DNA from 2 places in the Stenotrophomonas sp. Steno-C15 genome. Region 2 is predicted to be linked to the other one. Evidence: predicted binding sites of a transcription regulator. Region 2 holds the regulator's gene; the other holds the start of a gene.
The links. The regulator FliA, encoded in region 2, starts transcription of late flagellar genes. The targets are predictions, from matches to a motif close to TAAAGTTTNNCNNNCNNNGGCCGATAA.
Positions count from the first base shown of each region.

Region 1: a site for FliA is predicted at 8,519-8,545, ahead of AC06FB_RS18185 (methyl-accepting chemotaxis protein). Genes of this name have one in related genera too.

Region 1 is NZ_JBWJPF010000038.1:1,101-16,775, reverse strand. Features, by position in the region: gene AC06FB_RS18215 (amino acid permease) at 1-1,060, opposite strand, end outside; gene AC06FB_RS18210 (AraC family transcriptional regulator) at 1,143-1,853, opposite strand; gene AC06FB_RS18205 (catalase) at 1,967-4,057, shown strand; gene AC06FB_RS18200 (hypothetical protein) at 4,093-4,515, shown strand; gene AC06FB_RS18195 (hypothetical protein) at 4,616-5,407, opposite strand; gene AC06FB_RS18190 (hypothetical protein) at 5,516-6,307, shown strand; gene AC06FB_RS18185 (methyl-accepting chemotaxis protein) at 6,363-8,489, opposite strand; gene AC06FB_RS18180 (L,D-transpeptidase family protein) at 8,725-9,684, shown strand; gene AC06FB_RS18175 (M23 family metallopeptidase) at 9,689-10,330, shown strand; partial or broken gene AC06FB_RS18170 (hypothetical protein) at 10,437-10,699, opposite strand; gene AC06FB_RS18165 (hypothetical protein) at 10,772-11,128, opposite strand; gene AC06FB_RS18160 (adenylosuccinate synthase) at 11,279-12,571, opposite strand; gene AC06FB_RS18155 (DUF2065 domain-containing protein) at 12,848-13,033, opposite strand; gene hflC (protease modulator HflC) at 13,099-13,962, opposite strand; gene hflK (FtsH protease activity modulator HflK) at 13,959-15,092, opposite strand; gene AC06FB_RS18140 (YhdH/YhfP family quinone oxidoreductase) at 15,244-15,675, shown strand, end outside.
Region 2 is NZ_JBWJPF010000001.1:15,255-30,929, forward strand. Features, by position in the region: gene AC06FB_RS00070 (flagellar motor protein) at 1-349, opposite strand, end outside; gene AC06FB_RS00075 (chemotaxis protein CheA) at 496-2,325, opposite strand; gene AC06FB_RS00080 (protein phosphatase CheZ) at 2,328-2,933, opposite strand; gene cheY (chemotaxis response regulator CheY) at 2,933-3,325, opposite strand; gene AC06FB_RS00090 (RNA polymerase sigma factor FliA) at 3,383-4,126, opposite strand; gene AC06FB_RS00095 (MinD/ParA family ATP-binding protein) at 4,123-5,010, opposite strand; gene flhF (flagellar biosynthesis protein FlhF) at 4,997-6,649, opposite strand; gene flhA (flagellar biosynthesis protein FlhA) at 6,795-8,900, opposite strand; gene flhB (flagellar biosynthesis protein FlhB) at 8,897-10,027, opposite strand; gene AC06FB_RS00115 (CocE/NonD family hydrolase) at 10,112-12,346, opposite strand; gene AC06FB_RS00120 (putative bifunctional diguanylate cyclase/phosphodiesterase) at 12,419-14,551, opposite strand; gene fliR (flagellar biosynthetic protein FliR) at 14,715-15,506, opposite strand; gene AC06FB_RS00130 (flagellar biosynthetic protein FliQ) at 15,520-15,675, opposite strand, start outside.

The DNA.
Region 1 (15,675 bases), on a different contig from region 2:
CCATCACCGTCGCGGCAAACCCGAACAGCACGCTGGCCAGAACGGCGATCACCGGCACCTGCCGCGGGTCGGTCCAGCCCAGCACGGCCGGTGCCTCGCGGCGCTGCGCCAGCGAATACATCATCCGCGACGCGCCGTAGAGGTTGGCGTTGAGGGCCGACAGCAGGGCGATCACTGCGATCAGCGTGATGGCCGTGCCCGCCCCCGGAATGCGGGCCGCATCCAGCACCGCGGCGAACGGCGACTTCAGCGCTTCGCTGGTCCACGGCACCACGGCGATGATCACGCTCAGCGAGCCGATGTAGAACACCAGGATGCGCCAGGCCACGGTGCGGATGGCGCGGGCGATGCTGCGCTCGGGATCCTCGGTCTCGGCCGCGGCAACGGCCACGATCTCGGTGCCGCCGAAGGCGAACACCACCACCAGCAGGGCTGCGCCGATACCGGCCAGGCCCTGCGGTGCAAAACCGCCGTGTGCGGTGAAGTTGCTCAGTCCCGGAGAGGACACCTGCGGTAGCCAGCCCATCAGCAGCGCGAAACCGATGGCGATGAACGCCAGGATCGCCACCACCTTGAGAATGGCGAACCAGAACTCGAACTCACCGAAATTCCTGACCCCCAGCAGGTTGATCGCGGTGAAGAACAGCATGAACGCCAGGGCGGCCATCGGCACCGGAATGGCAGGCCAGACCGTGGCCAGCAGGCCCGCCGCTCCCACGGCCTCGGCGGCGATCACGATCACCAGCTGTACCCACCAGAGCCAGCCGACAGTGGCCCCTGCCGTGGCGCCCATGGCGTCGGCGGCATAGACCGAGAACGCGCCGCTGGTCGGCTTGGCCGCCGCCATTTCGCCCAGTGCGTTCATCACGATGATCACCAGTGCGCCGGCCACCAGGTACGACACCAGCACCGCCGGGCCGGCCGCCTGTACGCCCACACCGGACCCCAGGAACAGGCCCGCGCCGATGGCGCTGCCCAACCCCATCATGATCAGCTGGCGTGGCTTGAGCGAATGGCCCAGGCGGGAGGGCGAGGCAGGCGTAACGGGGCTGGCGGGCATCGGCAGGAGTGGGCGGCGGCTACAGGGGCGTCACCTTACCCTGTCCCGCACCTGTGGGGATAGGCACAGTGCAGCAGGCCGCTCAGGCCAGCGCCGGCTCGCCGATGCGGGCGCGGTAGGCGCGCGGCGAGAAACCGGTTTCGGCCTTGAACTTGCGGGTGAACGCGCTCTGGTCACTGAACCCGCAGGCCTGGCCGATGCAGGCGATGCTGTCGTCGCCATGCAGCAGATGCATGGCCATCTGGATCCGCAGCCGCGTCAGCACCTGCTGCGGGGTCATCTGGAACACCTTGCGGAAGCTGCGCTCCAGCTTGGACAGCGAGAACCCGGTGATGTCCAGCAACGTCTGCATGCGCACGTTCTCGGCGTAGTGCGCGTTGAGATGGGCCAGGGCCAGCCGCAGCTGCTCGTACTGGGTGCCCAGGCTGTCCTTCTGGCCCAGGTCGCGCGAGATGCCGATCAGGCCCTCGATGCTGCCGTCGACCACCAGCGGCCGCTTGCAGGTCAGGCACCAGCCCGGCTCGCGGTTGGCGAACAGGTGCAGCTCCATCAGGTTCTCGATCACCTCGCCGGACAGCACGCGTGCGTCCTGGTCGACGTAGTCCGCACTGAGGCCGGTCGGGTAGATCTCGGCCGCGGTACGCCCGATCACGTCCTTGCGCGCGCGCAGGCCCAGCCGCCGCAGCATGGTCTGGTTGACGTGGGTGTAACGGCCCTGGCGGTCCTTTATGAAGAACAGCACGTCCGGGATGGCGTCGAACAGGGCTTCGATGTCGGCAGGCTCGACTCGCATGCGCCAAGCATAGCCGAGGCGCCCTTGTCCGCGCGATCACCTGCGCGGGACCGGGGCTTAACGTCTGGCGCGCGAGGGTAGAGGTTGACTTCCCCGCTACAGGACCTGGACCCATGGCCGCCAGCAAGCCCACCGGCAAGCGCGCACCCGCCCCCTCCCCCGACCATCGCCGTGGCGACGGCGACGAACTGCACCTGCACGCCAGCGGCACGCACCCCCCGATGACCACGGCCCAGGGCATCCCCGTCGCCGACAACCAGAACTCGCTGCGCCAGGGCCCACGAGGCCCCACCCTGCTGGAGGATTTCATCCTCCGCGAGAAGATCACCCACTTCGACCATGAGCGCATCCCGGAGCGCATCGTGCATGCCCGCGGCAGCGCCGCCCACGGCTATTTCGAACTCACTCACTCGCTGGCCAAGTACACCCGTGCACGCATCCTTGGCGAAGTCGGAAAGAAGACTCCGGTGTTCACCCGCTTTTCCACCGTGGCCGGCGGTGCCGGGTCGGTCGACACCCCCCGCGACGTGCGGGGTTTCGCGGTGAAGTTCTACACCCCTGAAGGCAACTGGGACCTGGTGGGCAACAACATCCCGGTGTTCTTCATCCAGGACGCAATGAAGTTTCCCGACCTGGTGCATGCGGTGAAGATGGAACCGGACCGCGCGTTCCCGCAGGCAGCGAGCGCGCACGACACGTTCTGGGACTTCATTTCGTTGATGCCCGAATCGATGCACATGATCATGTGGGCGATGAGCGACCGCGCCATTCCACGCTCGCTGCGCATGATCGAAGGCTTCGGCGTGCACAGCTTCCGCCTGTTGAACGAGGCCGGCGACTCCACCTTCGTCAAATTCCACTGGCGGCCGAAGCTGGGCATCCAGTCCACGGTGTGGGACGAGGCGTTGAAGCTGCAGGCCGCGGACAACGATTTCCATCGGCGCGACCTGTTCGAGGCGATCGAGCGTGGCGACTTCCCCGAATGGGAACTGGCCGTGCAGCTGTTCACGGAAGAGGAGGCCGACGCATTTCCGTTCGATCACCTGGACCCGACCAAGATCATTCCCGAATCGCTGGTGCCGCTGAAGGTGATCGGGCGCATGGTGCTGGATCGCTGGCCGGACAACTTCTTCGCCGAAACCGAGCAGGTGGCCTTCTGCCCGGCCAACGTGCCGCCCGGCATCGACTTCAGCAACGACCCGCTGCTGCAGGGCCGGTTGTTCTCCTACCTGGATACCCAGCTGATCCGCCTGGGCGGGCCCAACTTCCACCAGATCCCGGTGAATGCGCCAAAGTGCCCGTTTGCCAACCACCAGCGCGATGGGCATATGCAGATGCAGGTGCCCAAGGGCCGCGTGGCCTACGACCCCAGTTCGCTGGAGGACGACAGCCCGCGCGAGACACCGGCCGGATTCCGCAGCCATGCCAGCGCGGATGACGGCCGCAAGGGGCGCACGCGTGCCGAGAGCTTCGCCGACCATTACAGCCAGGCACGGATGTTCTTCCGCAGCCTGGAAGCACCCGAGCAGGCCCATCTGGCCTCGGCGCTGGTGTTCGAGCTGTCCAAGGTGGAAACGCTGAAGGTGCGGGTGCGTACCGTCAGCCACCTGCGCAACATCGACGAAACCCTCGCGCAGCGGGTGGCGGAAGGACTGGCGCTGCCCGCCCTGCCCGACCCGGCGCCCACTGCTACGCCGGCACAGGACATGCCCCCCGCACCGGAAGTCCGCGTGATCGGCCGCAACAAACCCACCCTGCAAGGGCGCTGCATCGGCATCCTGTTTGATGAAGGCTCCGATGCCGGTGTCATCAGCAGCCTGCGCAAGGCCGCAGAGAAGGCCGGCGCCGCGGTGAAGCTGGTGGCTCCCAAGGTGGGCGGCGCCACCCTGAGCAACGGCAAGCTGCAAGCGGCCGACGGGCAACTGGCGGGGACTCCATCGGCGGTGTTCGATGCGGTCGCGATCGTGCTCAGCGAGGAGGCCGGCAAGCGGCTGTCCAGCGACAGTGCGGGGCTGGAATTTGCCAGCACCGCGTGGGCACACCTGAAGGCCATCGGCAGCGATGAAGGAGGCCGGGTGCTGCTCAAGGCGGCGCGCGTGGGCAAGGATGCAGGCATCGTCGACGCGGGCGATGCCGGCGCTTTCCTCGCCGTCGCCGCCACCCGCCAGTGGGCCCGCGAACCGAAGCTGCGGCAACTGGCCTGACGGCCTCACCCCCATCGCCTGCAAGGAGACGTGTCATGCCCCGTGGAGACAAATCCGCCTATACCGACAAGCAAAAGCGCCAGGCCGAACACATCGAGGAAAGCGAGCGCGAGCGTGGTGCCAGTGAGAGCACCGCCGAGCGCATCGCGTGGGCCACCGTGAACAAGCAGGATGGCGGAGGCAAGCGCAGTGGCAGTGCCCGCAAGGGCGCCAAGAAGACTGCGAAGAAGGCGGCGAAGAAGGCACCGGCAAAGAAGGCCGCAACGAAGAGCACTGCGGGAAAAGCACCGGCGAAGAAGGCCGCAAAGAAGACTGCCGCGAAGAAAGCGCCCGCGAAGAAGTCCACCGCCAGCACGCGCAGTGCAGCCGCAAAGAAGGCAGCGGCAACCCGGGCGGCAAAGAAGGCGGCACGCTCGACCGCCGCGAAGAAGGCGGCGCGCACCCGCGCAGGCGGTTGAGATGCACCCGGCAGCGCAGCGGGCACACGATGCCTGCGGCCCTGCACGGTGACGTGGCGCACGCCGGGCAGCATCAGCACCCGGCGGCGCCACGGCTCAGTCAATCGGCGGCCCGGCCCTTGGGCGCGGGTGCCGCCACGGCCACCGCCTGCAGCTTGCGCACCGCAGCGATCGGAATCGCTTCGGCCCGTCGCTGCTGCGGCCACCAGACGAACAGGAATGCGCTGCTGGAGCCCAGCAGGCGCGCGGTGCCGGGCAAGGGCGCCGCGTCGCCGTTCAACTGCAGGCGGATCACTTCCCCACGTCCCTCGTTGCGGATCTGCTGCCCCCGCACCTGCACGTAGTTGGCCGCGCCGATGGCCATGAAAGCGGCCACGGCCAGGGTCATCGCCGTCAGCGGCCGCAGACCTACGCCCTCCCAGCTGGTCAGTACCGAGCGCATGAGCACCGCCCGCCATGCCCAGTTGCGTGCGCGCAGTTGCTCGAGCTTGGCCGCATTGCGCATCCGTAGCGTTTCCGGCCAGCTCACCAGCAGCACCAGCAGCACGCCCGCAGCCAGCAGCAGTGCATAGGCCGGGTCACGGATGCCGGCCACCAGGAAATCGCTGGGCTGCAGGTAATCCAGAATCGACAGCTCGAATCCCCGGTAGAACCAGAAGCTGCACCACAGCCCCAGCAGCGACACCAGCAGATAGGCAGTGGTGAACAGCAGTGCCGGCTCACGGCGCATGCGGGACAGCGCCTGCATCACCGCCGAGTCATCATCACCACGGGTCAGCGGCAGCATCGACCAGTCGGTCGCTGCTTCCGGCTCCGGTGGCGCCGCAGCCACCTCGATGCCCTGCACCCGCGGCACATCGCCATAGGTCCCTTCCGGTTCCCTGTTGTCCATGCCCGCTCCCCTTTTCAGCGAGCATCGCCGAAAAAGGTGGCGCGCGGTAGACCACCGGCCTGCGGCATACTCCACGGTGCCGCAGGGCGCAGAGCGGAGGAAAGGGCCATGAAACGATGGACTGGCATGTTGGGGCTGCTGGCGTGGCTGTGCGCCGCGTCACCGGCCGTTTCCGGCAATGCGCGGGCTCCCGCCGCCCCAGCGGACGATGTGGGTACCGCGCAGGCCGTCGCACAGGCTGAAGCGCGTGGCCGGCAGATGTTCGAGCACGACCTGGCGGCCGAGCGCGCAACCGACGCCCTGCTCGAACAGGGCATGCGCGGCGACACCCGGGTAAGGGGCTGGATAACCGAACAGCGCGGCAGCCACTACGAAGTCAGCATGATCGGCGACGGCGCAGTGGTCCTGTATAGGGCCGCCACCGACGCGCAGGGAAGGATGACCGGCGCAACCGAGACTCTGGATGTTCCAGCGGCGCCAACGACCTACCAGGCCGGCGCTGCCGCCGCACGGGCGCTGGCGTTGAACAGCGCCTTCGACGCCTGCGCGCAGACCTACAACAGCGTGGTTCTTCCGGCGCCCGGTACGGCCGCCGATGCGTGGACGGTCTACCTGCTGCCCGCCACCACCGATCCTGCCGTAGTTCCGCTGGGCGGCACGCATCGTCTCGACATCGCCCACGGTCGGATCGTCTCCCGCCGCGCCTTCACCCACAGCTGCATCCAGCTGAAGCGTGCGCCACCCGGTGCGGCGATGTTCATCACCCATCTGCAGGACCCGACACCGACCGAGATCCATGTGTTCTGGAGCCTGTGGGCCCGCTCGCCGCTGTACGTCTCCACGGGTAAGGACGTGATCTGGAAGATCGAGGACGGCCGCATCCGCCGCATGCAGGACTGACCGGCCACCACGCGCGAACACGTGGCGGCCCGTGCCTTCAGGTGGCTGCCGACGGTCAGGCCGCGCGTGCTGCCACCGGGCGGACTGCACCGCTCTGCTCGATATGGAACACCGCGACCGACGCGGTCAGCGCATTGGCCTGCTCTTCCAGCGCGCGGCTGGCGGCAGTGGCTTCTTCCACCAGTGCGGCATTCTGCTGGGTCACCTGATCCATCTGCACCACCACCTGATTGACCTGTTCGATGCCGGCCGCCTGTTCCTTGCTCGCCGCAGCGATGTCACTCATCAGCTGGTTGGTGCGTGCGCTGGCCTGTGCCAAGCGGGCAATGGCCGCTTCCGACTCGACCGTGACCGCCAGACCGCTCTGAACCTTGCCTGCCGCCTCTTCGATGAGTTCCTTGATCTCCTTGGCGGCGATGCCCGCACGCTGCGCCAGCGTGCGCACTTCACTGGCGACCACGGCAAAGCCGCGGCCCTGCTCACCCGCGCGGGCAGCTTCCACCGCAGCGTTCAAGGCCAGGATGTTGGTCTGGAAGGCGATGCCATCGATGACCGTGGAGATTTCCGAGATGCGCGCCGAGGACTGATCGATCTCTCCCATCACAGACGCCATCTGTGCCATTGCCTGTTCGGTGGCCCGCACCGCCGCGCCGGCAGCGTGTGCCTCGCTGTCGGCCTGGCGGGCCAGCTCGGCATTCTGGCGGACGGTCGAGGTGAGTTCTTCCATCGATGCCGCCGCTTCTTCCAGGTTGGCGGCCTGCTGTTCGGTACGGCGGGACAGGTCGCTGTTGCCGGCGGCGAGCTCCTGCGCGGCAGTGTTGATGCTGTCGGCAGCGTCCTGGATGCCGCGCACGATGCCGGTCAGCTGGGCCGTGGTGGTGTTGGCATCGTCGCGCATGCGGGCGAACACACCGTCGTAGTGACCGTCCATGCGCGCAGTGAGGTCGCCCCCGGAGACCGCGCGCAGCACATCGGAGACGTCGGCGATGCTGGCCTGCGAACTGGCCATCATGCCGTTGAGCTGCTCGACCATCGCCCTGAACTGATACTGGAACGCACTGGCATCCCCACGCACGCTGAAATCTCCGGCGCGCGCCGCGCGGACCAGGTCGTCAATCTGGGTGTTGACTGCCAGCAGGCTCTGTTTCACTGCGGCCAGGGTGCGGGTCAGCGTACCCTTCTCGCCGAGATAGTCCGGAAGGTCGCGGCTGAGGTCGCCGATGGCATAGCGCTGCATGACCTCGGCCATCAGCAGTTCCACCTGCACGTGTGATTCCACCAGGCTGTTGGTGGCCTGCACCATGCGCCCGAAATCGCCCGGAAACGCACTGGCGTCCATGCGGTAGCGGATCGCACCCGCCTCGTGCTGCTCGGCCATGTGCATCTGCGCCCCGATGGCGGCCTGCACGCTCTGCCGCACGCTGGCCATCGCCTCACCCAGCCGGGTCAACTCGTCACGGCCGCCGAGGCGGAATTCCTGGTCCAGCTGGCCCTTGGACAGGCGCTCGGCCAGGTTCACCGCGCGTGCCAGCGGACCGGTCAGGCTGCGACCGATCATCACCGAGGCGGCAATGCCGACCAGCAGGGCCACGCCTCCCAGCACCAGCAACTGCAGCAGACTGCGTTCACCCAGGCGGATCGCCTCGGCGGCGGCCTCGCGGCTTTCCTTCTCTTCGAAGTCGACTCCCTCGGACAACGCCTTGTTCCAGCCGTTGGCCGCTTCCTGCACCGGCCCCAGGGTCAGTGCCACGGCAGCGGGGTAGTCGCCCTGCTCCATCAGTTCGCTGGTCTGCTTGTTGAGCGGGCGCGCAAGGGCGCGCTTGGCCGCGATGGTTTCAGCGATGGCCTTGCCCTCTGCATCGCCCGGCAGTGCCTGATAGGCGGACCAATCCGCCTCGTAGCGCTTGACCAGTTCGGCAATGCGCTTCTCGTCGCTGCCGCGGTCTTCGCCCTGGCGGATCAGCATTTCGCGGCGCACTACCATCATCTGGTTGTTGGCATCGAGCATCTGCGACAGCAGGCGTACCTTGGCCACACTGACGTCGACCACCTGCTGCATCGCGCGCTTCTGCACGACACTGGCGGTGGCGCCGGTGGCCACCACGGCCGCGACCAGCAGCAGCAACAGGCCAAAGCCCAGCCCAAGACGCCAGGCAACCCTGACATTCCTCAAGTAATCCATGGGTACATCCAAAACGGGGGGATGCGCCCGTATCGGCCGCGCCACCGGCAATCTTGATCGGCAACAAGCACGGGCGTCGGCAGCCGTTCACCTTGGTGAGGCCCCGCCCCGTACTTCTGCGACAAGGGCCTGAGCCACGCCGGGGCTGCCCTGCTCATGCCGGCATCAGGTTGCTTTCACGGAGGCTGCGCAGCCTCTGCGGGCAGGGTGGAGTTGCCATCTGCCGGAGATCTTCATGCCCGTGTACCGCCCCGCCCTGCTCGCCCTGTCCTTGCTGGTCTCGCCCGCCTTCGCGCAGGTACCGCCGCCGGCCCAGCTGCCGGAGCCCATTGCCGAGAAGGCCGTACCCGATACAGCAGCCCGCTCGCCGCTGCACGCCCAAGTGTTGCTGGATCGCGCCAATTTCTCCCCGGGCGAGATCGACGGTGAAGTCGGCAGCAACCAGCATCGGGCCGTGGCCGGCTTCCAGGCGGCACACGGCCTGACGGTGAGCGGAGAGCTGGACGACAGCACCTGGGAGGCTCTCCAGGCCGAGACGATCGCGCCGCTGGCCAGCTACACGCTGACGGCCGAGGATGTTGCCGGTCCGTTCCAGTCCATTCCCAAGAAACCCGCCGCACAGGCAAAGCTGAAGTCGCTGGGTTACAGCAGCGTCGAGGAAGCGCTCGGTGAACGCTTCCACGCGTCCCCTGCCCTTCTGAAGTTGCTCAACCCCGGCGTCGATCTGGCCAAGGCCGGCAGCCGTATCCAGGTGCCCAACATCGCCCCCGCGACATTGCCGAAGGCGGCGAAGATGGTGGTCGACAAGTCCGATTCCACTCTTCAGTTGCTGGATGCGCAGGGCAAGGTGATCGCACAGGTGCCGGTTTCGTCCGGCAGCCAGCACGATCCGCTGCCGATCGGTGAATGGAAGATTCTCGGCGTCCATCGCGACCCGCCGTTCCACTACAACCCCAAGCTGTTCTGGGATGCGCGCAAAGGCGAGAAGAAGGCCACGCTGCCGCCCGGTCCGAACAATCCGGTCGGCCGGGTCTGGATCGATCTGTCCAAACCCCACTATGGCCTGCACGGAACGCCGGTACCCGGGCATGTCGGCAAGACTGAATCGCATGGCTGCGTGCGCATGACCAACTGGGATGCACTGCGCGTGGCCGATGCGGTGGATACCTCCGTCCCCGTGGTTATGCAGGAGTGAGCCGATGCGACTTTCGCAGTTGATCGTGCTGGGCGTGCTGGTGGGTGTGGGAATGGGCTGGTGGCTGCGCCGCGATGCGGGTGAGCCAGTAGCGGTTGCCCGGCCTGCAGCACCACCTGCGGTGGCTGCGGCGCCGGAGGTTGCGGCTGCGACGCCGCGTGTGGGCGCTGCGGCTCCCACGGCGGTGCCGCCGTCCAGCGCCACCGATGCGGCAAGCGGCCTGCTGCTGCCGGTGCAGGGCGTACTGCCTTCGCAGCTGCGCGATACCTTCACCGATGCCCGCAGCGAAGGGCGCGTGCATGATGCAATCGACATCATGGCCGACGCAGGAACTCCGGTACTGGCAGTGGCCGATGGGACGGTGGAAAAGCTGTTCGACAGCAAGCGTGGGGGGCTGACGATCTACCAGTTCGAGCCGAGCGGGCACTGGTGCTACTACTACGCCCACCTGCAACGCTATGCCGATGGCCTGGCCGAAAAGCAGGTGATCAAGCGTGGCGAGGTGATTGGCTACGTAGGCAGCACCGGCAACGCCAGCGCCGAGGCCCCGCACCTGCATTTCGAAGTGCACGTGCTGGGGCCGGAGAAGCAGTGGTGGAAGGGGGAATCGATCAATCCGTACCCGCTGTTGCAGGCGGGAGGGTAGCGCGTGTGCCGCGTGGCAGAGCCAGTCGCAGTGATGCCCGATTTGGGCACGATCCTAGCCGTATTGGGTATCTGACAAGTACCCCGCCGGGCATGGCCCGGCGCTGCCGGCGTCGCCACCGCCGCAGCGCGATGCTGGCGGTCGCCAGCCCGCCACCAGCAAGCAGTAACAGCAGTGCCAGGGGCTGCCAGAAGAAGAACGGCCACAGACCTCCAGCACGGTCAGCCGCAGCCAGGAACGCCCGCGCGGACGTGCGTCGCCGCGCCTATAGCCGAAGTACGAGGCGGCAATTCCAGCGGACTCAACCGATTCCAGCGCGCGGGTGATGCCGGAGCCCGGCACGTCCGAACGCGCGCCAGCGTGGAAGTCAGTCTGAAGCGCGTGAACCCACCCGATACCTCGCCAGATGGCGAGGCCAGGCATCGCACATGCGGAAGGGCGTCAGGCCGGCCTGACTTCTCTGCAGACCGGCTCGGCAAGTTCGCGGCAGGCGAAGAACAGCCCTTCCACCCCACCTTCGTCCAGGTGCCTGCGCGGCGTCGCCATGGTGGCGCAACGGTTGGCCGCATGCAGCATCTCCACCGCGGTGAGGATGCCCACGGCCGCACGGTCGATCCGCGCCAAGGACTGACGTCGTCCGTCGGACAGGTTCTCCTCCGGCCACAACATGCCATCGGAGCCCTCGCCGTCACGGATGCGGGTGAGGCAGCCCTGGAACGTGCTGAGATCGTCGGCGGGATTGGCGTCGTCGTTGATGGGCTCAACAACATGGAACGGCGGGGTCTTGCGAGCGGCCATGGTGTCGGCTTCCGTGGCTGCACTTGACAGCGCAACCGCCGACAGATGAAACCGGCCCAAACTGAAGCGCCGCGACCCCACACGGAGTCGCGGCGCTCTTTTTTCAATTGAACAGCGTTACCACCACGCCGGACATGGCCCGGCGCTACCTCAGGCGAACGGATCCTGCAGGACCATGGTGTGGTCGCGATCGGGGCCGGTCGAGACGATGCTGATCGGGCAGCCCGCCAGCTCCTCCAGCGAACGCAGGTAGGCGCGTGCGGCCGGCGGCAGGTCATCCCATTGGGTGATGCCGTGGGTGTTCTCGCTCCAGCCCGGGAACTCCAGGTACACCGGGGTGCACTCTTCCCAGCCCTGCGCGTCCAGCGGTGCGTACTCGGTACGCTTGCCGCGGTATTCGTAGGCGATGCAGACCTTCAGCTTCTCCATGCCGTCCAGCACGTCCAGCTTGGTGATGCACAGGCCGCTGATGCCGTTGATGGCCACGGCGCGCTTGAGCGCGACGATATCCATCCAGCCGCAGCGACGCGGACGGCCGGTCGAGGCGCCGTACTCGGCACCGCGGTCGCGGATGCCCTGGCCGATCTCATCGTCCAGTTCGGTCGGGAACGGACCGCCGCCGACGCGGGTGGCATAGGCCTTGGCGATGCCCAGCACGTAGTCGATCGCATCGGCACCCACGCCGGCGCCGGCCAGTGCGCCGCCGACGGTGGTGTTGGAGCTGGTGACGTACGGATAGGTGCCGTGGTCGATGTCCAGCAGCGCGCCCTGCGCGCCTTCGAACAGCACGCGCTTACCCTGCTTGCGCAGGTCGTGCAGGATGCCGGCGACGTCGGACTTCATCGGCTCGACGTACTCGCCGAAGGCAAGTGCCTCGTCGTAGGTCTTCTGGAAGTCGATCGCGTCGGTGTTGAGGTACTTGGTCAGCACGAAGTTGTGGTAATCCAGCGCGGTGCGCAGGAGTTCTTCCAGCTGCTTGGGGTAATGCAGGTCGGCGATGCGGATGCCGCGACGTGCCACCTTGTCTTCGTAGGCCGGGCCGATGCCACGCCCGGTGGTGCCGATCGCCTTGCCGCCGGCAGCGCGTTCGCGCGCCTGGTCCAGGGCGATGTGGTACGGCATGATCAGCGGCGCGGCCGGGGAGATCTTCAGGCGCGAACGCACTTCCACGCCGGAGGTTTCCAGCTCGGCGATTTCCTTCTGCAGCGCGGCCGGCGAGATCACCACGCCGTTGCCGATCAGGCACAGTGCGTCGTCGCGCAGGATGCCGGACGGGATCAGGTGCAGGACGGTCTTCTTGCCGTTGATGACCAGCGTGTGGCCGGCATTGTGGCCGCCCTGGAAGCGCACGACCGCGCCGATTTCCTCAGTGAGCAGATCGACGATCTTGCCCTTGCCTTCATCGCCCCACTGGGCACCCAACACTACGACAGACTGACCCATGACGGGCTCCTCGATTTGTTGCGGCCATCGGGGCCGCGGACGGGTAAACCGTGGCGGGGGTGGCCAGCGCGGTCATGGCGGCTCCAAACGGGGAGCGGCCGGCGATGGATGGCCCAGACACGGAAAAAGCCGAACGGGGGAGGCCCGTCCGGCTTTTGTGCATTATCCGGGTTTCCGGGGTCGGGTGCCACCTTTCCGACGGACGGCTTCACCCAGCGGTCAGGGGCCCGAAACGGGGTCAGATCCCTTTCCTGCGGAAAGGAATATGACCCGCTGCTAATGCCGTGCCCACCACAGCAGGCTCAGGCCGGCCAGCAGGATCAGGCCGCCAAAGCTGCGCAGGGCCGGTCCAGGCAGGTCCAGCAGGCGCTCGGCCATGCGCTTCCAGGCCAGCGGGGCCGCGAACAGGAACAGGCCTTCCAGCACCGCGACCAGGCACACGGCCGCGAACAGGTCTTTCATCGGGAACTCCAGAAATGGCACGGGGCCCGGCATCTGGCCGGGCCCCGTGGGTAGTGCGTGCGACCTCAGCGATCGCTCTTGAGGTACTGCAGGAACGGGTCGTTCTTGTCGAGCACGATCACGCCGTTGCCGTCGGTCATGGAGCCACGGTAGGCCTCCAGGCTGCGGTAGAAGGCGTAGAACGCCGGATCGGCAGAACCGGCCTTGCCATAGATGCGCGCGGCATCGGCATCACCTTCACCGCGCAGGCGCTGGGCATCACGCTCGGCTTCGGCGATCAGCACGGTGCTGTCGCGGTCGGCCTGGGCGCGGATCGTCAGCGACTGTTCCTCGCCTTCGGCGCGCAGCTTGGCGGCCTCCTGCTTGCGCTGGGCGCGCATGCGCTCATACACGTCGTTGATGACCTGGCTGTCGGTCGGCAGATCGACCTGCTTGATGCGCAGATCGATCATCTGCATGCCCAGCCCCGCCACCGCCTCGTTGATCCCCTTCAGCTGCTCGGCGATCAGCTCGCTGCGGTCGCCGGACACCAGCTGCTGCAGGGTGCGCGAGTTGATCTGGTTGCGCAGCGAGTCGGTGATGATCGGTGCCAGGCGGGCATTGGCGATGCGCGGATCGCCGCCGGTGGCACGGAAGTAGTCACCCACGTTGGAGATGTAGCCGATCGCGAAGAAGTCGACGCTGACGTCCTTCTGCTCGGCGGTGAAGTAACGCGCAGGGGCGGTATCAAGCACCTGGAAGCGGCGGTCGAAGACCTTCACCGTTTCCACGATCGGCAGCTTGAAGTGCAGGCCCGGCTTGATGTCCGAGCGCACTACCTTGCCCAGGTTCAGGACCATGGCGGTCTGGTCCTCGCGGACCACGTACACCGAGCCCAGCAGGCCCAGCACCACCGCCACGATCACGGCGATCCAGATTGGACTCTTCATCGGCTGCCCTCCTCACGGCCGCTCGGTCGCCCGGTCGGGCGGCCCGTGGGCCGGCCCGGATCACGGGAAGGTTCCGCCGCCGTGGTACCCGGCAACGAAGGCATCACCACCTCCGGATTCGGCACGCCAGAGGCCGACGTCGCAGGACGGGTATCGCCGGTCATCGGCACATAGATCAGCTGGCGGCCATCGCCGCCGATCACCTTGCGGTTCTCGCTCAGCACCTGCTGCACCGTTTCCAGCCACAGGCGCTTGCGGGTCACGTCCGGCGCATCCTTGTACTGGGCCTGCAGCAGGCTGAAGCGCTGTGCATCACCCTCGGCCTTGGACACCACGGCCTGCTTGTAGCCTTCGGCAGTGGTACGGGCGCGCGAGGCCTGGCCTCGTGCTTCCGGCACGACCTTGGCAGCGTAGGCCTGGGCTTCGTTGATCAGGCGTTCCTTGACCTGCTGCGCACCGTTGACCTCGTCGAAGGCCGGCTTCACTTCCTCCGGCGGACGGGCGTCCTGCAGGGTCAGGCCGGTGACGGTCAGGCCGGTCTTGAACGCGCGCAGCAGCGCCTGCAGGCGCTCCTCGGCAGCCGCGGCCAGCGGGCCACGGTTGTTCAGCACGGCGTTGAGATCGGCACGGCCGACTTCCTCGCGCACGGCACTCTGGGCCGACTGTTCCAGCACCTGGTTGGCATCGACCGTGCCGAACAGGTACTGCTGCGGATCATCGATGCGGTACTGGACGTTCAACGACACGTTGACGATGTTCTCGTCGCGGGTCAGCACCGGAACCTGGATCGAGAAGGTCTTGATCTCGGTCGCGTTGACCTTGGTGACCGACTCGATCGGCCACGGCAGCTTGAAGTTCGGTCCGGGCTGCAGGATGCGCGAGAACTGGCCGAAGCGCAGCACCACGCCACGCTGCTGCTCGCCGATCAGCTGGAAGCTGGAGAACAGCACCAGCAGCACCAGGGCTGCCACCACCCAGCGGACGATGCCGCCATCGAACAGATCCTTCAACGGCCCGGGCAGCCCGCCCCAGCCACCACCATTGCCACCGCCGCGCGACCCGAACGGCCCGCGTCGATTGTCCTCGGGGCCTTGTCCGCCCTTGTTGCCGCCGGGTGTATTCCAGGCCATGCACGCTCCATCAAGATATGGGCTGCGGCGCGGGCCCTTCCCGCGGCGCCAGCCGTGAACCATCACCGATCATACAAGATGGGGCGGATCGGCAGGATCGAAAGGGGGCGAACGGGGTAAGGTGGCGTTTTCCTCGAAGTCAGGCACGCCGATGGTCCCCACCACCCCGTTCACCGCCTTCCGCATCGAAAGCGACGACGCCGGCTACCGCAGCGGACTGACCCGGCTGGGGGTCGACGACCTCAACCCCGGGCAGGTGCTGATCCGCGCCCGGTGGTCCTCGGTCAATTACAAGGACGCCCTGGCCGGCACCGGCAAGGGCCGGATCCTGCGCCGCTTCCCGCTGGTGGGCGGCATCGATGTGGCCGGTACGGTCGTGGCCTCCACCGACCCGGCCTGGCGCGAGGGCGACGCCGTGCTGGCCACCGGCTGCGGCCTGAGCGAAACCCGCGACGGCGGCTACAGCCAGTACGTGCGGCTGGAGTCGAGTGCGGTGATCGCGCAGCCGCCCGGGCTCAGCCCGCGCGAGGCGATGGTGCTGGGCACGGCCGGTTTCACCGCCGCGTTGGCGCTGCTGCGCCTG
Region 2 (15,675 bases):
CGACCAGCAGCTGCAGGCCTTTGCGCAGGAACGGATCCTGCTGCGCTTCCACCTGCGCTTCCAGGCCCAGCAGGCCCTGGCGGCGGGCGATGTTGCTCCACTCGACGATCTGCTGGATCAGCTCGCGACGATCGCTGTGCGGCGGGCGCACGACCCAGCGCACGATCCGGAAGGCATGCCTGAATACGGCGGGTGCGGTGTGCAGCAGGATCGCGGCGATGGTGCCGACGATGACGATCACGAACGCCGCAGGCGACCACAGGGACGCCAGTCCGGCGCCCTTGAGGATGCTGCCGCCGACCAGTGAGGCCAGGGCGAGAAAGAGTCCGATGAGGCTGAGTCTATCCATGGGTCCGGTATCGGCGTGTGTGAATGGGACTTGAGACACCGGTCGATCGCGTACAGACGGTAGTCACAGTTTCTGGTTCGCCGGGCATGGCCCGGCGCTATCGCGCGAGGCCGTTTCCGGTAGCGCCGGGCCACGCCCGGCGAGCGTCATCGCAGGCCATCCACGTCGAGGATGAGGGCCATCCGGCCATCACCGATCAGCGTCGCACCGGCGTAGCCGCGCAGGCCGCGCAGGGCCTTCGGCAATGGCTTGATGACCACTTCCTCGCGCCCACGGACCTGGTCCACGACCAGGCCGAAGCGCGCCTCGCCGGCCTGCAGCACCACGATGGTGAGCAGCGCCGAGGCGGCGGGCGTCACATCCAGCCACTGGCGCAGATCGACCAGCGGCAGGGTGTGCGAGCGACGATCCAGCACCGCCCGGCCATCGAACCAGCCCAGCGAGGTGCGCGGTGCATGCAGCACTTCCATCACGCGCGCCAGCGGCAGCGCATAGACGTCCTCGCCGGCCTGCACCAGCAGGGTTGGCAGGATCGCCAGGGTCAGCGGCACGCGGATCAGGAAACGGCTGCCCCGGCCCAGTTCCGACTGGATCTGGATCTGCCCACTGAGCTCGCGGATGCGCGACTGCACCACATCCATGCCGACGCCGCGGCCGGAGATGTCGGTCACCTGCTGCTTGGTGGAGAAGCCGGGCAGGAACACCAGGTGCAGACATTCCTCGCTGCTCAGCCGGGCCGCCGCCTCCGGGTCGATCAAGCCCTTTTCGCGTGCTTTCGCGCGCAGTTTTTCCGGATCGATGCCGGCGCCATCGTCCTGCACCTCGATGCTGACGTAGTCGCCTTCCTGCTGGGCCGACAGACGCACGTGGCCCATGCGTGGCTTGCCCTGTGCTTCGCGCAGATCGGGCATCTCCACACCATGGTCGATGGCGTTGCGGACCAGGTGCACCAGCGGGTCGGCCAGGGCCTCGACCAGGTTGCGGTCAAGCTCGGTTTCGGCGCCGACCAGCTCCAGGTCCACTTCCTTCTTCAGCGAGCGGGCAACATCGCGGGCGACCTTGGGGAAGCGCGAGAACACCTTGCCGACCGGTTGCATGCGCGTGCGCATCACTGCCGACTGCAGGCGCGCGGTGGCGATGTCCAGGGTCGACACGGCGCGGTCCAGTTCCTCGTCGCGCAGGCGCGCACGCAGGGTCTTGAGCCGGTTGCGCGACAGCACCAGCTCGCCGATCAGGTTGACGATCGCATCCAGCCGCTTGGTATCCACGCGCACGGTGTGCTCGGCCTCGGCCACCGGTTTGTTGGCGGGGGGCTTGGCCGCGGCGGCCGCCGGGCGCGGTGCGGGCAGTGCAGGCGCCGCCGCCGGGGCAGCCACGGGTTTCGCGCCGGGGGCGGCGCCGCCGTGCAGCTGGTCCAGCAGGGCTTCGAACTCATCCTCGCTGATCAGGCCATCGTCGGCCTTGGCCGGCGTCGCCACTGCGGTGGGGGCGTTGCTGCCGTGCAGCTGATCGAGCAGGGCCTCGAACTCGTCGTCGGTGATCAGGTCACCGGCAGCGGGCGCGGCCGCTGCGGGAGCGGCGGCGGCCGGCGCAGCAGCGCCGTGCACGTCGAACTGGGCGATCAGGTCCGGCGGGGCATAGCCGGGTTCGTTGCCGGAAGACACGGCATCCAGCATCGATTGCAGGTAGTCCAGTGATTGCTGTGCGGCATCGAAGTGATGCGGCTGCAGCACCGCCTGGCCAGCGCGGGCGGCGCCCAGTGCCTCTTCGGCGGCATGGCACAGCTCGACCATGGCGGTGATGCCGAGGAAGCCGGCGCCGCCCTTGAGCGTGTGATAGCCACGGAACACGGCGTTGAGCTGGTCGGCGTCCTGCGGCGCCTGTTCCAGCGACACCAGCTGTTCGCCGAGGCGATCCAGGATTTCCTGTGCCTCGATGATGAAATCGGCGGTGATGTCGTCGGATACCGCGCTCATGCTTACAGTCCCAGGTCCGACAACAGGTCGTCGGCGTCGTTCTGAGAGACCGCGTGGCGGTCCAGTCCCTTCAGTGCCGGTCCGGCCAGCGCCGGATCGGTGCGATGCTGCTCCGGTGGCAGGCCCAGCGCGCCAAAGCCTTCGTGCACGCGGCGGACGATGCCGACCACGCGACGGATGATCTGTCCGGTCAGGTCCTGATAGCTCTGGGTCAGGGCAATCTCGGTCAGGTTGTGGCGGATGCGTTCCAGCTGCGCATCCTGCCCCGGCTGCAGGCCTTCGGCGCGCAGCTGTTCGGTGAGGCTGCGGCACTCTTCGGCCAGGTCCAGGGTGCGGTGCGTGGCCTGTTCGGTCATCGCCACCACATGGTCCAGGCGCGCGCAGGCGTCGTCCAGCTCGCCCGCCTCGCTGGGGACGGTCGGCAGTTCGCCCAGGGCCTGGCCCAGTTCGCGGGCCAGCCGTGACAGGCCGCTCATCATCGGCTGCGTGCGTGCGGCCACCAGGGCGTCGATGCGCTGGCGCCAGGCGCTCTCGTCGCCGGATTCGAGCGCGTCGAGGGCTTCCTGCAGGCGCAGGACGAGGGCGTTCTTGTCGACCGTGGCGTCCATCAGGCGCTGGCCGCCAGGCGTTCGAAGATCTTGCCCAGTTTCTCTTCCAGCGTCTGCGCGGTGAACGGCTTGATGATGTAGCCGTTCACGCCGCTCTGCGCCGCTTCGATGATCTGCTCGCGCTTGGCCTCGGCGGTGACCATCAGCACCGGCAGGGTCTTGAGCTTGGCATCGGCGCGGATCGCCTTGAGCAGTTCGATGCCGGTCATCACCGGCATGTTCCAGTCGGTGACCACGAAGTCGAACGGTTGGCTCTGCAGCATCGACAGCGCAGCATGCCCGTCCTCGGCTTCGGCGGTGTTGGTGAAGCCCAGATCGCCCAGCAGATTCTTGACGATGCGACGCATGGTCGAGAAGTCGTCGACGATCAGGATGCGCATGTTCTTGTTCAAATCGGAGTTCCTTTGTTGTTCAGTCGCCCGCGGTGGCCGTGGCCGCCGCAGGCATGTTCATTCTTCAAGCCCGGCATCCGCGGCCTCGAAGATCTTCAGCCGGCCGCGCAGGCGCAGCACGGCCTGGCCGTGGATCTGGCAGACGCGCGATTCGCTCACGCCGAGCACCGCGCCGATCTCCTTCAGGTTCAGCTCCTGCTCGTAGTACAGCGAGAGCACCAGCTGTTCGCGTTCGGGCAGATGGCCGATGGCCTTGCCCAGTTCGCGGCCGAACTCGCCACGTTCCAGGACCTGCTGCGGTGTCGGTCCGCCCTGGGCGACGGTGTCCAGTTCGCCCTGGTCTTCGATGCGCGATTCCAGGCTCAGCACCTGGCCGCGCGAGGCGTCCTCCATCAGCCGCAGGTACTCGGGCAGTGGCATGTCCATGGCCGCCGCCACCTCGGTGGCACTGGCTGCACGGCCCGTGGTCTGCTCCAGGCGGCGGATGGTGGCGGCCGCATCGCGGGCGCGCCGATGCACCGAGCGCGGTACCCAGTCGCCGCGGCGGATCTCGTCGATCATCGAGCCGCGGATGCGGATCGAGGCATAGGTCTCGAACGAGGCACCCTGGTCGGCGTCGTAGCTGCGCGAGGCTTCGATCAGGCCCATCATGCCGGCCTGGATCAGGTCGTCCACTTCGACGCTGGCCGGCAGGCGTGCGGCCAGGTGATGGGCGATGCGCCGCACCAGGTCCGAGTGCTGGGCGATGACCTCGGTCGCCGCCGAGCGCTGGACTTCCCTGTACTGGGCCGCGCCTTTCATGCTGCCACCCCGCGTTGCTTGAGGATGCGCTCGAGGAAGAATTCAACGCCACCGCGTGGCTCGGTGGGGGCCTGCCAGCGGGCGGTGCGACGGGCGATCTCGGTGATCGCCAGCGCCGCCGGGCTGGATGGATAGGCCTTCACCACCGGCTGCTGGCGCTGCACCGACAGGCGCAGCCAGTCATCCTGCGGCACGCAGCCCAGGTAGTTCAGCGAGACATCGGCAAGGAACTTCTCGCAGACCCGGGTCAGCTTTTCATACAGCACGCGGCCCTCGTTGGGGTCGCGCACCATGTTGGCCACCACCTGGATGCGGTCCACGCCGCGCTCGCGCGACAGCACCTTGATCAGTGCGTAGGCGTCGGTGATCGAGGCCGGCTCGTCGCAGACCACGACAACCGTGTCCTGTGCGGCCTGGCAGAAGGTCAGTACGCCATCGGTGATGCCGGCGGCGGTGTCCACCACCATGATGTCCAGCTCGCGTTCCAGTTCGGAGAACACGTTCACCAGGCCGATGTGCTCGGCCGGGGCCAGCTCGGCCATGTGCCGGCGACCGGACGCGGCCGGCACCACCAGCACGCCGTTCGGACCTTCGACGATCACTTCTTCCAGCGAGCAGCGGCCGGCGACCAGATCCGCCAGGGTGTGGGTGGGATTCAGCCCCAGGATCACGTCGATGTTGGCCAGGCCCAGGTCGGCGTCGAGCAGCAGCGTGCGCTTGCCCATGCCGGCCAGCGCCACGGCCAGGTTGGCCGAGACGTTGGTCTTGCCGACGCCGCCCTTGCCGCCGGTCACGGCGATGGTGCGCACAGGGCCGAGCGGCTCGCTGCGGGTGGCCGACAGCGGGAAGGTCTTGGTCAGCTTGGCGTACTCACGCGACGGCATGGTTCAACTCCGGGTTGCAGGGCATATCGGCCGCTCGGCGCAAATCTTCAAGGCGAAGTACAAGATTGGCCGCGCTGGCCCGGTGCAGGTCGTCCGGAACGTCCTGGCCATCGGTCACCCAGGTGATCGGCAGCGCGTGGTCTACCGCCACTGACAGGGCGTTGCCGAAGCGGCCGGTCTCATCCAGCTTGCTCAGCACCAGGCCCTGCAGGTTGGCCGCGCCGAAGCGGCGCACCACCTCGTCCATGTCGCCAAAGCTGGTATTGGCCGGCAGCACCAGCAGAGTGCGGACCTGGCGGGCGGCACGCAGCCACTGCAGCTGCGCGGCCAGGGCGCGGTCACGCGGGCCCAGGCCGGCGGTATCGATCAGCACCAGCTTGTAGTCCTTCAGGCGCTCCAGCAGCTGGTCCAGGTCGGTACCGCTGTTGGCTTCATGCACCGCGATGCCGAGCTGGCGGCCATAGCCGTACAGCTGCTCGCGGGCACCGATGCGCAGTGTGTCGGTGGTGACCAGGGCCACATCGCGCGGCGCGTGCTTCTCGGCGAAGCGCGAGGCGAGCTTGGCGATGGTGGTGGTCTTGCCGGCCCCGGTCGGACCGACCAGAGCGATCACGCCGCCTTCTTCCAGCGGATCGACCGGCGCGATCGGCAGCCTGCGCGAGATCAGGCCCAGCATCAGCCCGCGGCCCCGGTGGGCTTCGGTTTCCAGCGGTATCTGCATGGCCACATCGCGGGCCAGCCCGGCATCGAATCCGTACTCGTCCATCAGGTCCAGGGCGGTCGCCCGCACCGGGCAGCCGCGCAGGCGCTCGTCGGTGAAGCGGTTCATCTCGCGCTCGATGACCTGGCGCATGCCGGCCACTTCGTGGCGCAGCTGGCGGATCTCGGCATCGTCCTGTGCAACCACCGTCAGTACCGGCGCCGGGGCAAGGAGCGGCGCCGGCGCCGGCGCGGTCTCCGCTTCAGCGGCAGCGGCAGGGGCTGGCGTGGTCTCGGCAACGTCCTGCGCGTACGGCGGCTCGGGGTGCACGGACTCGGCCTGCGCCGTGGCCGCAGCGGTGATCGGCAGCGGCGGCGGCAGCACTGCCGGCGCGGGGGATTCGTGATGCTCGTCCTGCGGCGGGTCGATCAGGAAACGGGCGCGGTTGGCGGGCGCCGGTGCGGGAGCCACGACGGCGCTCGCGAACGGCGCGAAGATCTGCTCCGGCAGTGCCGGATCGTTGACGGTGGCACGCGCCAGGGTGGCAGCGAAGCCGGAACTGCCGCGGGTGGGCACGATCTCGTCCGCACTGTCCAGGGTGCGGCCGGTGGCACCGACGGCCGCGCGGGCGAGGGCGGCCACGGCCGATGTGGTGGCGGTCACCGGCTGCTGGGCCGGTGTCGTGGAGCGGCGGCGGGTGACCGCGGCGATCACTGCATCCGCGGCGGTGCGCGGTTTCGGCGGCGGCGGAGCCACGTCGCGCCGCGAGGCTTCCAGCGCGCGTTGCACCGCGCTCTCGTCATAGTTGGCTGCGGCGACGATCTCGACGCCTTCCTCGATCCGGCGGTTGGACAGGATCACAGCATCGGGACCATGTTCCTTGCGCACCAGGTTCATGGCCGAGCGCATGTCGGCGGCGACGAATCGTTTGATTTTCATGCTGTGGTCACGGGACGGGGACGGCGGGGTGGTGGTGGGAGAACGCGGGTGGTCGGTGGTCTGCACGGAACGGGTTCCCCTTGGCATCTGTCTGTTGCGGTGGTTCGAAGGTGGTGTCTGTTTTCTGACGCATCGGTGGGCGGCGTCAGCTGATCGTTCCGACCAGCTTCAGGCGCTTGTCCTCCGGCACTTCGCTGTACGCCAGTACCGACAGCGACGGAACGCTGTGACGGACCAGGCGTGCCAACGCGGCACGTACCGGGCCGGGAACCAGCACGACCGCGGGCTCGTTGCGGGCTTCCTGCTTGCTGACACATTCGGCCAGACTCTGATGCAGTCGCTCGGCAAGCCCGGGTTCCAGCGCGGCGCCGTTGCCCTGCGTGGACTCCTGCAAGACGCGTTCCAATTGCGGGTTGAGGGTGAACACCGGCAGCTCCGCCGACATTCCGGCGATCTCCTGCACGATGAAGCGGCCGAGCGCGGTGCGCACTGCGGCGGTGAGCGTGGCCGGGTCCTGGCTGGACGGCGCGTGCTCCACCAGTGCTTCGGCGATCTTGCGCAGCTGGCGGATCGGAATGCGTTCCACCAGCAGGTTCTGCAGCACCCGCACCACGGCCGACAACGGCAGCGCCTTGGGCGTCAGATCTTCGACGAGCTTGGGCGCGCTCTTGGCGAGGTTGGCCAGCAGGTGCTGCACCTCTTCGTGGCCCAGCAGCTCCGGCGCATGCTCGCGGATCAGGTGGGAAAGATGGGTGGCGACCACGGTGGCCGGGTCGACCACGGTGTAGCCCATGGTTTCGGCCTGGGCGCGCTGGTGCGGCTGGATCCAGGTAGCGTCCAGGCCGAAGGCGGGATCCTTGCCGGCGATGCCGTCCAGCGGGCCGAGCGCACTGCCGGGGTCCAGCGCCAGTTCGCGGTCGGGATGGATCTCGGCGGTTGCCACCGGCACGCCATGTACCAGCACGCGGTAGCCGTTGGCCGGCAGTTCCAGGTTGTCGCGGATGTGCACGGATGGAATCAGGAATCCCACGTCCTGGGTCAGCTTGCGCCGCACGCCCTTGATGCGTGCCATGAGTTCGCCGCCCTGATTGCTGTCCACCAGCGGAATCAGCCGGTAACCGACCTCCAGCCCCAGCGGGTCGACCGGGCGCAGTTCGTCCCAGCTCAGTTCCGCGGTGGGGGCCGGCGCCGCCGGTCGGCCCAGCGCACTGACCGCGCCGGGGTCGCTGCCGGCAGCGTCGCTCGGGGCCGGGGCCTGTCCCTTCCGGTACAGCTTCCAGGCGATGAAGCCGAGAATGGCGGCAAGCGTCAGGAAAGCGACGTTGGGCATGCCGGGCACCAGGCCGACCAGGCCGATGATGCCGGCGGTGATGGCCAGGGCACGGTATTGGCCGAATACCTGGCCGGTCATCGCCTGCGCCATGTCCTGCGAGCGCGAGGCACGGGTGACCAGCATCGCCACTGCGCTGGAGACCAGCAGGGCCGGCAGCTGCGCCACCAGACCGTCACCGATGGACAGCAGGGTGTAGGTCGCAGCGGCATCGCCGAACGGCATGCCATGCTGCAGCACGCCCACGGCGAGGCCACCGAGCATGTTGATGAACAGGATCAGGATGCCGGCAATCGCATCACCCCGGATGAACTTGCTGGCGCCGTCCATCGCGCCATAGAAGTCGGCTTCCTCGCGGACCTCCTCGCGGCGCAGCTTGGCTTCTTCGCGCGTCAGCAGGCCGGCGTTGAGATCGGCATCGATGGCCATCTGCTTGCCGGGCATGGCGTCGAGGATGAAGCGCGCGGTCACTTCCGAGACACGGCCGGCGCCCTTGGTGATGACCACGAAGTTGATGATGGTCAGGATGGCGAACACCACGATGCCGACCGCGTAGTTGCCACCGATCACGAACTCACCGAACGCGGCGATGACCTTGCCGGCCGCGTCGTGGCCGTTCTGGCCATTGAGCAGGATGACGCGGGTGGAGGCCACGTTCAGTGCCAGCCGCAGCATGGTGGTGACCAGCAGCACGATCGGGAAGATGGTGAAATCCAGCGGGCGCTTCACGTACACCACCGCCAGCAGCACCATCAGCGAGATGGCGATGTTGAAGGTGAACAGCGCATCGAGCACGGGCGCCGCCAGCGGCACCACCACCATCGCCAGCAGCGCCAGCACGATCAGTGGCGCGCCGAGGCCCTGGCGGATCATCTCCAGCAGCCGGCGGGTGTTGAGTCCGGACGAGGCCTGCGCGCTCATGCCCGGCCTCCCTTGCCGAATTCATCCACCTCGATGTGCGGGGCGCCCGGCATCGGGCCGGTGCGCCAGGCGCGCAGCTGGTAGACGTAGGACAGGACCTGGGCCACGGCCGAATACAGTCTCACGGGGATTTCCTTTCCGAGTTGGCCTTCCCGATACAAGGCGCGTGCCAAAGGCGGGGCGGAGACGATGGCGACCTTGTTGCCATCGGCGACTTCACGGATGCGCAGGGCGGTCTCGTCCACGCCCAGCGCCACCACGGTGGGCGCGTTCATGGCGCCGCCCTCGTACTTCAGGGCCACGGCGTAGTGGGTCGGGTTGACCACCACCACGTCCGCGGTGGGCACCGCTTCCATCATCCGGCGGTTGGCCATCTGCTGCTGGAGCTGGCGGATGCGGCCCTTCACCTCCGGGCTGCCTTCGCTTTCCTTCATTTCCCGCCGCAGTTCCTCGCGGGTCATCTTCAGCTTGCGCATCCAGTTCCAGCGCTGGTACGGCGCGTCGATCGCCGCCAGCACCAGCATTGCCCCGGCGGTCGCCAGCAGCAGTCGCAGGGTGAAGCCCAGGCCATCGGTGATGGCGGTTTCCAGTGGGTGGTGGATCAACCCGCGCAGGGTGTCGAAGCCGCCCCACACCACCAGTCCGGCGGCGACGCCCACGAACGCCACGCGCAGCAGTGACTTGGTGAATTCAGCGATGGCTTCCGGCCCGTACAGACGTTTGAGGCCGGTCAGCGGGTTCAGCCGATTGATGTCGGGCATCATCGCTTTGGCCGACCAGCGCAATCCGCCCATCACCAGCGGGGCGACGAAGCTGGCCAGCAGGCAGACCAGCACCAGCGGGGTGATCACCAGCATGAACTGCAGCAGCAGGTCGCCAAAGTGGCCGAACAGTTCCTTCGGGTTCTGCCGCAGCCCCTGCTCGGGACTCAACGCCTGTTTCATCCATTGCGTGGCACCACGGCCGATCGAGCCGCCCATGGCCATCACCGCCAGCACGCCGCCACCGAACACCGCGGCGGTCCCCAGTTCGCGGGAACGCGGCAGGTTGCCCTGTTCCCGGGCCTCGCGCAGGCGTTTTTCGGTGGGTTGTTCGGTCTTTTCGCCGGCGGATTCGTTCTCGGACATCATGGGCACTGCGGCAGGGGATGCCGGGCTGCCTGCAAGAACTGTTCCGCGGCGCGTGGTTCACCGCCGGGGCAACGCCCGACGCTAGCCGGGCAGGGCCGGCCGCAGCGGGATGCTCAGCGTGCTGTCGCTGTGCCAGTCCACCTGCAGGGGCTCACCGGCATCGGCGGCTGACTCGTCGCTGACATCGCGTCCGGTGCCGTGGTTCACCTGGTGCATGGCGTCCTTGAGCACGTCCACCTTCACCAGCAGCCGGCTGCCCGCGCCAACACGGCGGGCGACCATGCGGGTGCGATCGAAGGGCAGGTCTGTCCATCGCCCCGGCACCAGCAGCTGCCGCGTGGTCGGGTCGCGTACGTGGCTGGCCCGGCCGACGTAGTAGGACAGCTGCATCCTGCGCCCATCGGGCAGCAGCTCGTACAGGGTGACCGTGAAGTCCATGTCGCGCTTGTTGATGCGGACCTTCAGATCGCCCGAGAAGCGTCCGATCAGGTCCATCGGTGCTGGGAAGGGCTCGGAGAGGAAGGTCAGTGCCGTGTCCGGCTCGTCCCCGGCGGCCACGATCGGGAACGGATAGTAGCCATGCCGGACCTCCGTGCGATCGGCGAGGTCCACCGTCTGCCGCAGTGTTCCCGGCGTTGGCCGCTGTTCCTGCAACGGGTGATGGTCGCCCTCAGCGGCTGCCGACAGGTAGTACGTGCGATGGCCGCCCGCAGCGGCATCAAGGGTGGCTGCATGCCCCCAGGTGTTGTTGCCCATCAGCTGGAAGTTGACCTGGTCGGCCAGAAGCGCCGGGCGCGGGGCACCGCGAAGTACGTGGTCCAGCCACTGGAAGGTCAGCGCAGGCGTATCGAACTGCGCGACCGGGTCCACCGTGTAGCCGCGCAGCTGCATCGGCTTGCTGGCGGCCTGCGCACCGCCGTGGTCATACGGCCCGATCAGCAGGACATGATCGGCGTCCGGCCGGTAGCGCATGTGATCGGTGAAGTACTGCAACGCGGAAATCTGGCCGTCGTCGTAGTAGCCGGTAATGGTCAGCACCGGAATGCGGATGTCCCTGAAGTCTTCGGCGTACGGCACCATGGCCTGCCAGTAACCCTCATAGGCCGGGTGGGCGAGCCAGCGCTGCAGCCAGGGATTGGGGGTGCCGTCGATCTGGTCGATCTGCCGGTACGGCCGGCCGGAGGCATACCAGCGGCCGGGCAGCTGTGACCACCGGTCCTGCTGCCCATAGGTGTCGGCATCCAGCATCGGGCCATTGGCCACGTAGAAGGCCCAGCCGTAGTTGGCGCTGAGGAATACGTTGTTCTCCATCGGCAGGCCCTGGCCCGGAATGGCAGCCACGTAGGGCACGATGGTCTTCAGTGCCGGATGGTGATGGCGCGCTGCCGCCCATGCGGTGAATCCTTCATAGCTGCCGCCATACATGGCGACCCGACCGTCGCTCCAGGGCTGGCGGCTGACCCAGTCGATCGCGGCATTGGCGTCCACACCGTCGTGTTCGTAGGGGGCGATGGTGCCGGTACCCTGACCTTTTCCGCGTGCGTCGACCACGATGCCGGCGTAGCCGTGGGCTGCGGCCAGCAGCATCTTCAGACGGTTCTTGGGCGGGTCGGTGTAGATGGTGAACAGCATGGCCGTCGGCAGCGGCGCGGACGCGCTGCGGGGCCGTGCCAGCTGCGCGGACAGCACCACCCCTTCGGCCACGGGGATACGCAATCCGCTGTCGATCACGAAGCGGCGTTGCTGTTCTGCGTCAAGCAGTGCAGGGGCGAGTGCCGCAGCCAGGGTCTGCGCGCGCAACACAGCCTGCAGGCGCACCAGCTCCAGCGCGGCTGACTGCGGCACTGTGGCGGCATCGGCCTGTGCCGCAAGCGCCTGCGTCAGCTGCGCCTGTACCGCAGCGGGAGGCAAGGCAAGCGCTGCATCGGCCTGCACGGCGGCAACATCATCCAGGCCAGCAAAGGCCGAATGGAAGGCGCGCGAATACGCTTCCGCATCCCGCGCGCCAGTGCTTGCCAGCAGCATCGGCATCCAGCGCTGGGCCGCCGCGCCATCGCCGGCAGCGGCCAGCGTCGCGCGCAGCTTCTCGATCATGGCGCGTGCCTCGGCGTAGCGACCCGTGGCCAGCAGCGCATGGCAGCGCTGTGCATCGGTCAGCGTTGCCGACTGCAACAGCTCCGTACCCAGCGCCTGCAGTGCCGTATCCACCTGTGCTGGCGGCGCATCGCGGGGCAGCGACCACCGCAGATCGCTGGCGGCCACGCGGGTGCAGGTGAGCGCCAGCAGCAGGCCAGCAAGAAGAGCGCGTAAGGTCACGGGGTGTTCCTTGCAATGGCGGGCGCGTGGTCATCATACGGTGGGTGACCACCCGCCGCGGAGAGTCCGACGTTACCCCGGCGGGGCCGGTGGGGGCGGGGTCTGCGCCAGCTCCACCCGTGGCCGCGGCAGGTCGTGCAGTTGCATGAAACGGCCCGCATCGACCGGGCGGCCGAGCAGGTAGCCCTGCAGGTAATCGCACCCCAGCCGCTCAAGGTAGGCACGCTGGGCAGCCGTTTCCACGCCCTCGGCAACAATGTCCATGTCCAGTGCATGGCCCAGCGCCACGATCGCCGATACGATCACCACGTCCTCCGCGCTGTGTTCGAGATCGCGCACGAAGGCGTGGTCGATCTTGATCTCGGTGGCCGGCAGGCGCTTGAGGTACAGCAGACTGGAATAGCCGGTGCCGAAATCGTCGATGGAGATGCCGACCCCCAGCACCGACAACGCCTGCAGCAGCCGCAAACTGGTGTCGGTGTCGCGCATCACGGTGCTTTCGGTGATCTCCAGCACCAGGTTGCGCGGCGTGATGCGATGCCGCTCGATCACGTCGCGCACATCGCGCAGCAGGTGCGGCGAGCTGAACTGGACCGGCGACAGGTTGACCGATATCGACCAGCCCTCGTGGCCGGCGTCGTGCCAGTGCCGCAGTTGCAGGCACGCTTGGTCCAGCGCCCAGCGGCCGATCTCGTTGATCGCGCCGCTGCGCTCGGCCAGGCGGATGAAGCGATCCGGTGGAATCAGGCCCTGTTCCGGATGACGCCAGCGGATCAGCGCCTCGGCGCCGGCGACCTTCTGGGTGGCCACGCGGATCTTCGGCTGGTAGTGCAGGAACAGCTGTTCGCTGCCGATCGCCCGGCGCAGGTCGGCCAGCAGGCGGAACTGCTGTTCGGCGCTGTCGTTCATCCAATCCGCGAACAGGACAAAGGAGTTTCGGCCGGATTCCTTGGCCTGGTACATCGCAGCGTCGGCGAAGGCCATCAGCTGGCGTTCGCTGGCGGCGTGGTCGGGGCAGATGGCGATGCCGATGCTGGCAGTCACCTGCAGTTCGTTGTCGGGCAGCAGCGGGCCGCTTCCCACCGCCTGCAGGATGCGCCGGGCCAGGGTCGGCAGGTCCTCGTCATGGTCGATGCGCACCACCAGCACGAACTCGTCGCCGCCGAGCCGCGCCAGCAGGTCGTTCGGCCGCAGCAGCTGGCCGGTGCGCTCGGCGACGGCCACCAGCAGGGCATCGCCGGCCTGGTGGCCATAGGCATCGTTGACCTGCTTGAAGCCATCCAGGTCCATGAACATCACCGCGAAGCGGCTGCCGCCCTGTTCGGCTTCGGCCAGTGACTGCACGATGCGCCGTTGCAGCAGCAGCCTGTTCGGAAGGCGGGTCAAGGGGTCGTGCAGCGCGGCCTGGGTCAATTCCTCCTGCGCATCCGTCAGCGAGGTGCTCAGCATCGCGTTGCGAAGGCGCAGCAGCTGCGCTTCCACCCGCTGGTCCAGCCAGGACACCACCAGCACCACCGCCAGGATCGCGACGGTCAGCACCACCACCAGCATCGCCAGCCAGGTGCTCTGCAGGCCATCGCCCACCGCAGCGCCGCAGATGCTGCCCTGTGGAAAGCGTGCGGCGGCCATGCCGGTGTAGTGCATGCCCACGATGGCCAGACCGAGCAGGCCGGCGGCGGCCAGCCGGTCACCGACCCGGGTGCGCTGCGCGCGCAGGCGGAAGGCGACGTAGAGGGCGGTCCAGGATGCAGCGACCGCAACCAGCAGCGACAGCAGCAGCCAGCCCGTGTGGTAGTCGATGCCGGGTTGCATGCGCATCGCGGCCATGCCGACGTAATGCATGCCGGCGATGCCGGTGCCCATCAGCAAGGCGCCCCCTGCCAGGCGGGGATGTGGCAGGGTGGGCAGCGAGACCAGCCAGAGCGCGAACACCGACGAGGCGATGGCCAGGGCGAGCGACATCAGGGTGATCGGCAGGTCGTAGCCCAGCGGAATGGGCAGGTCGAAGGCCAGCATGCCGATGAAGTGCATCGACCAGATGCCCAGGCCCATCGCGAAGCCGCCACCGAGCCGCCACCACCAGGTCGCGCCCCTGCCGGGTGCCGTGACCGTGCGTCCGGCCATCGCCAATGCCGTGTAGGAAGCCATCACGGCCACCAACAGCGAGACTGCCACCAGCCATGCGTTGTACGTGCCTACCAGCATTCGTCAGTCTCCCGGACCTGCCTGTCGACGGAAACTACGGTGGGGCATGCATGTGGCAGGCAGCCAGAAGCGGCCGCCAGGTGCGGCATCCCCCCGGTTGCCGCGTATTCACTCTAACGCGCGTCCCCGGGGGGACGGCAAGCAGCAAAGCGTGATGGAAGCGTCAGTGTGTGACCGCGTCCGCAGCCTGGAACGCCGCATCGAACAGTCGTTGCACCGGGGGCCCCATTTCGCCGGCCAGCAGGACCAGCAGGAACAGGCCCAGCAGCAGCGACACCGGCAGGCCGAGCTGGATCGGATTGAGCGCAGGTGCCGCACGGGCGAGCACGCCGAACGCCAGGTTCACCGCCAGCATCGCCACCGTCAACGGAATGGCCAGTGTCAACGCACCGCGCAGCACGGTCAGCAGGAACGTCGGGGCGATACTGAAGAACGCGTGCGGATCGGGCAGCGGCGCACCGATCGGCAGTGCCCGGTAGCTGTCCACGACCAGCGAGATCAGCGCGAGGTGGCCGTTCGCGGTGAAGAACAGCAGGCCGAACAACAGGTAGAACCACTGCCCGATCACGCCGGAGGTGCCGCCGCGCAGGGGGTCGCTCATCTGCGCGAACGCCAGGCCGGTGCCCTGTGCCACCAGTTCGCCGGCCATCGCGCCAGCTTCGAACACCAGCCGCAGCAGGAAGCCGATGGCCACGCCGATGGCCAGCTCACGGGCGATGGTCAGCACGGTGGCCGCATCGAAGCCGGTCCACTCCGGCACGGGCGGCAGCAGCGGGGCGAGCGCGATGGCGAGGGTACCGGCCAGTACCACGCGGATCCGCGCCGGCACCGCACGGGTGCCGACCATGGGCATGGCCATGGCTACCGCGCCGATGCGCAGCATCGTCCACAGCACGGTGCCGATCATGCCGAAGGCCTGCAGGCCGTCGGCAGCCATCTGGGTGGCGGCATCCATCGCGGTGCGCGTCCTAGCCGATCAGGTGCGGAATGCGCTGGAACAGCAGCGTGGTGTATTCGACCAGATGGCCAATCAGCAGGCTGCCCAGGGCGAACAGCACGGCGGTCAACGCTGCCGCCTTGGCGACGAAGGCGATGGTGGGCTCATTGAGCTGGGTCGCGGCCTG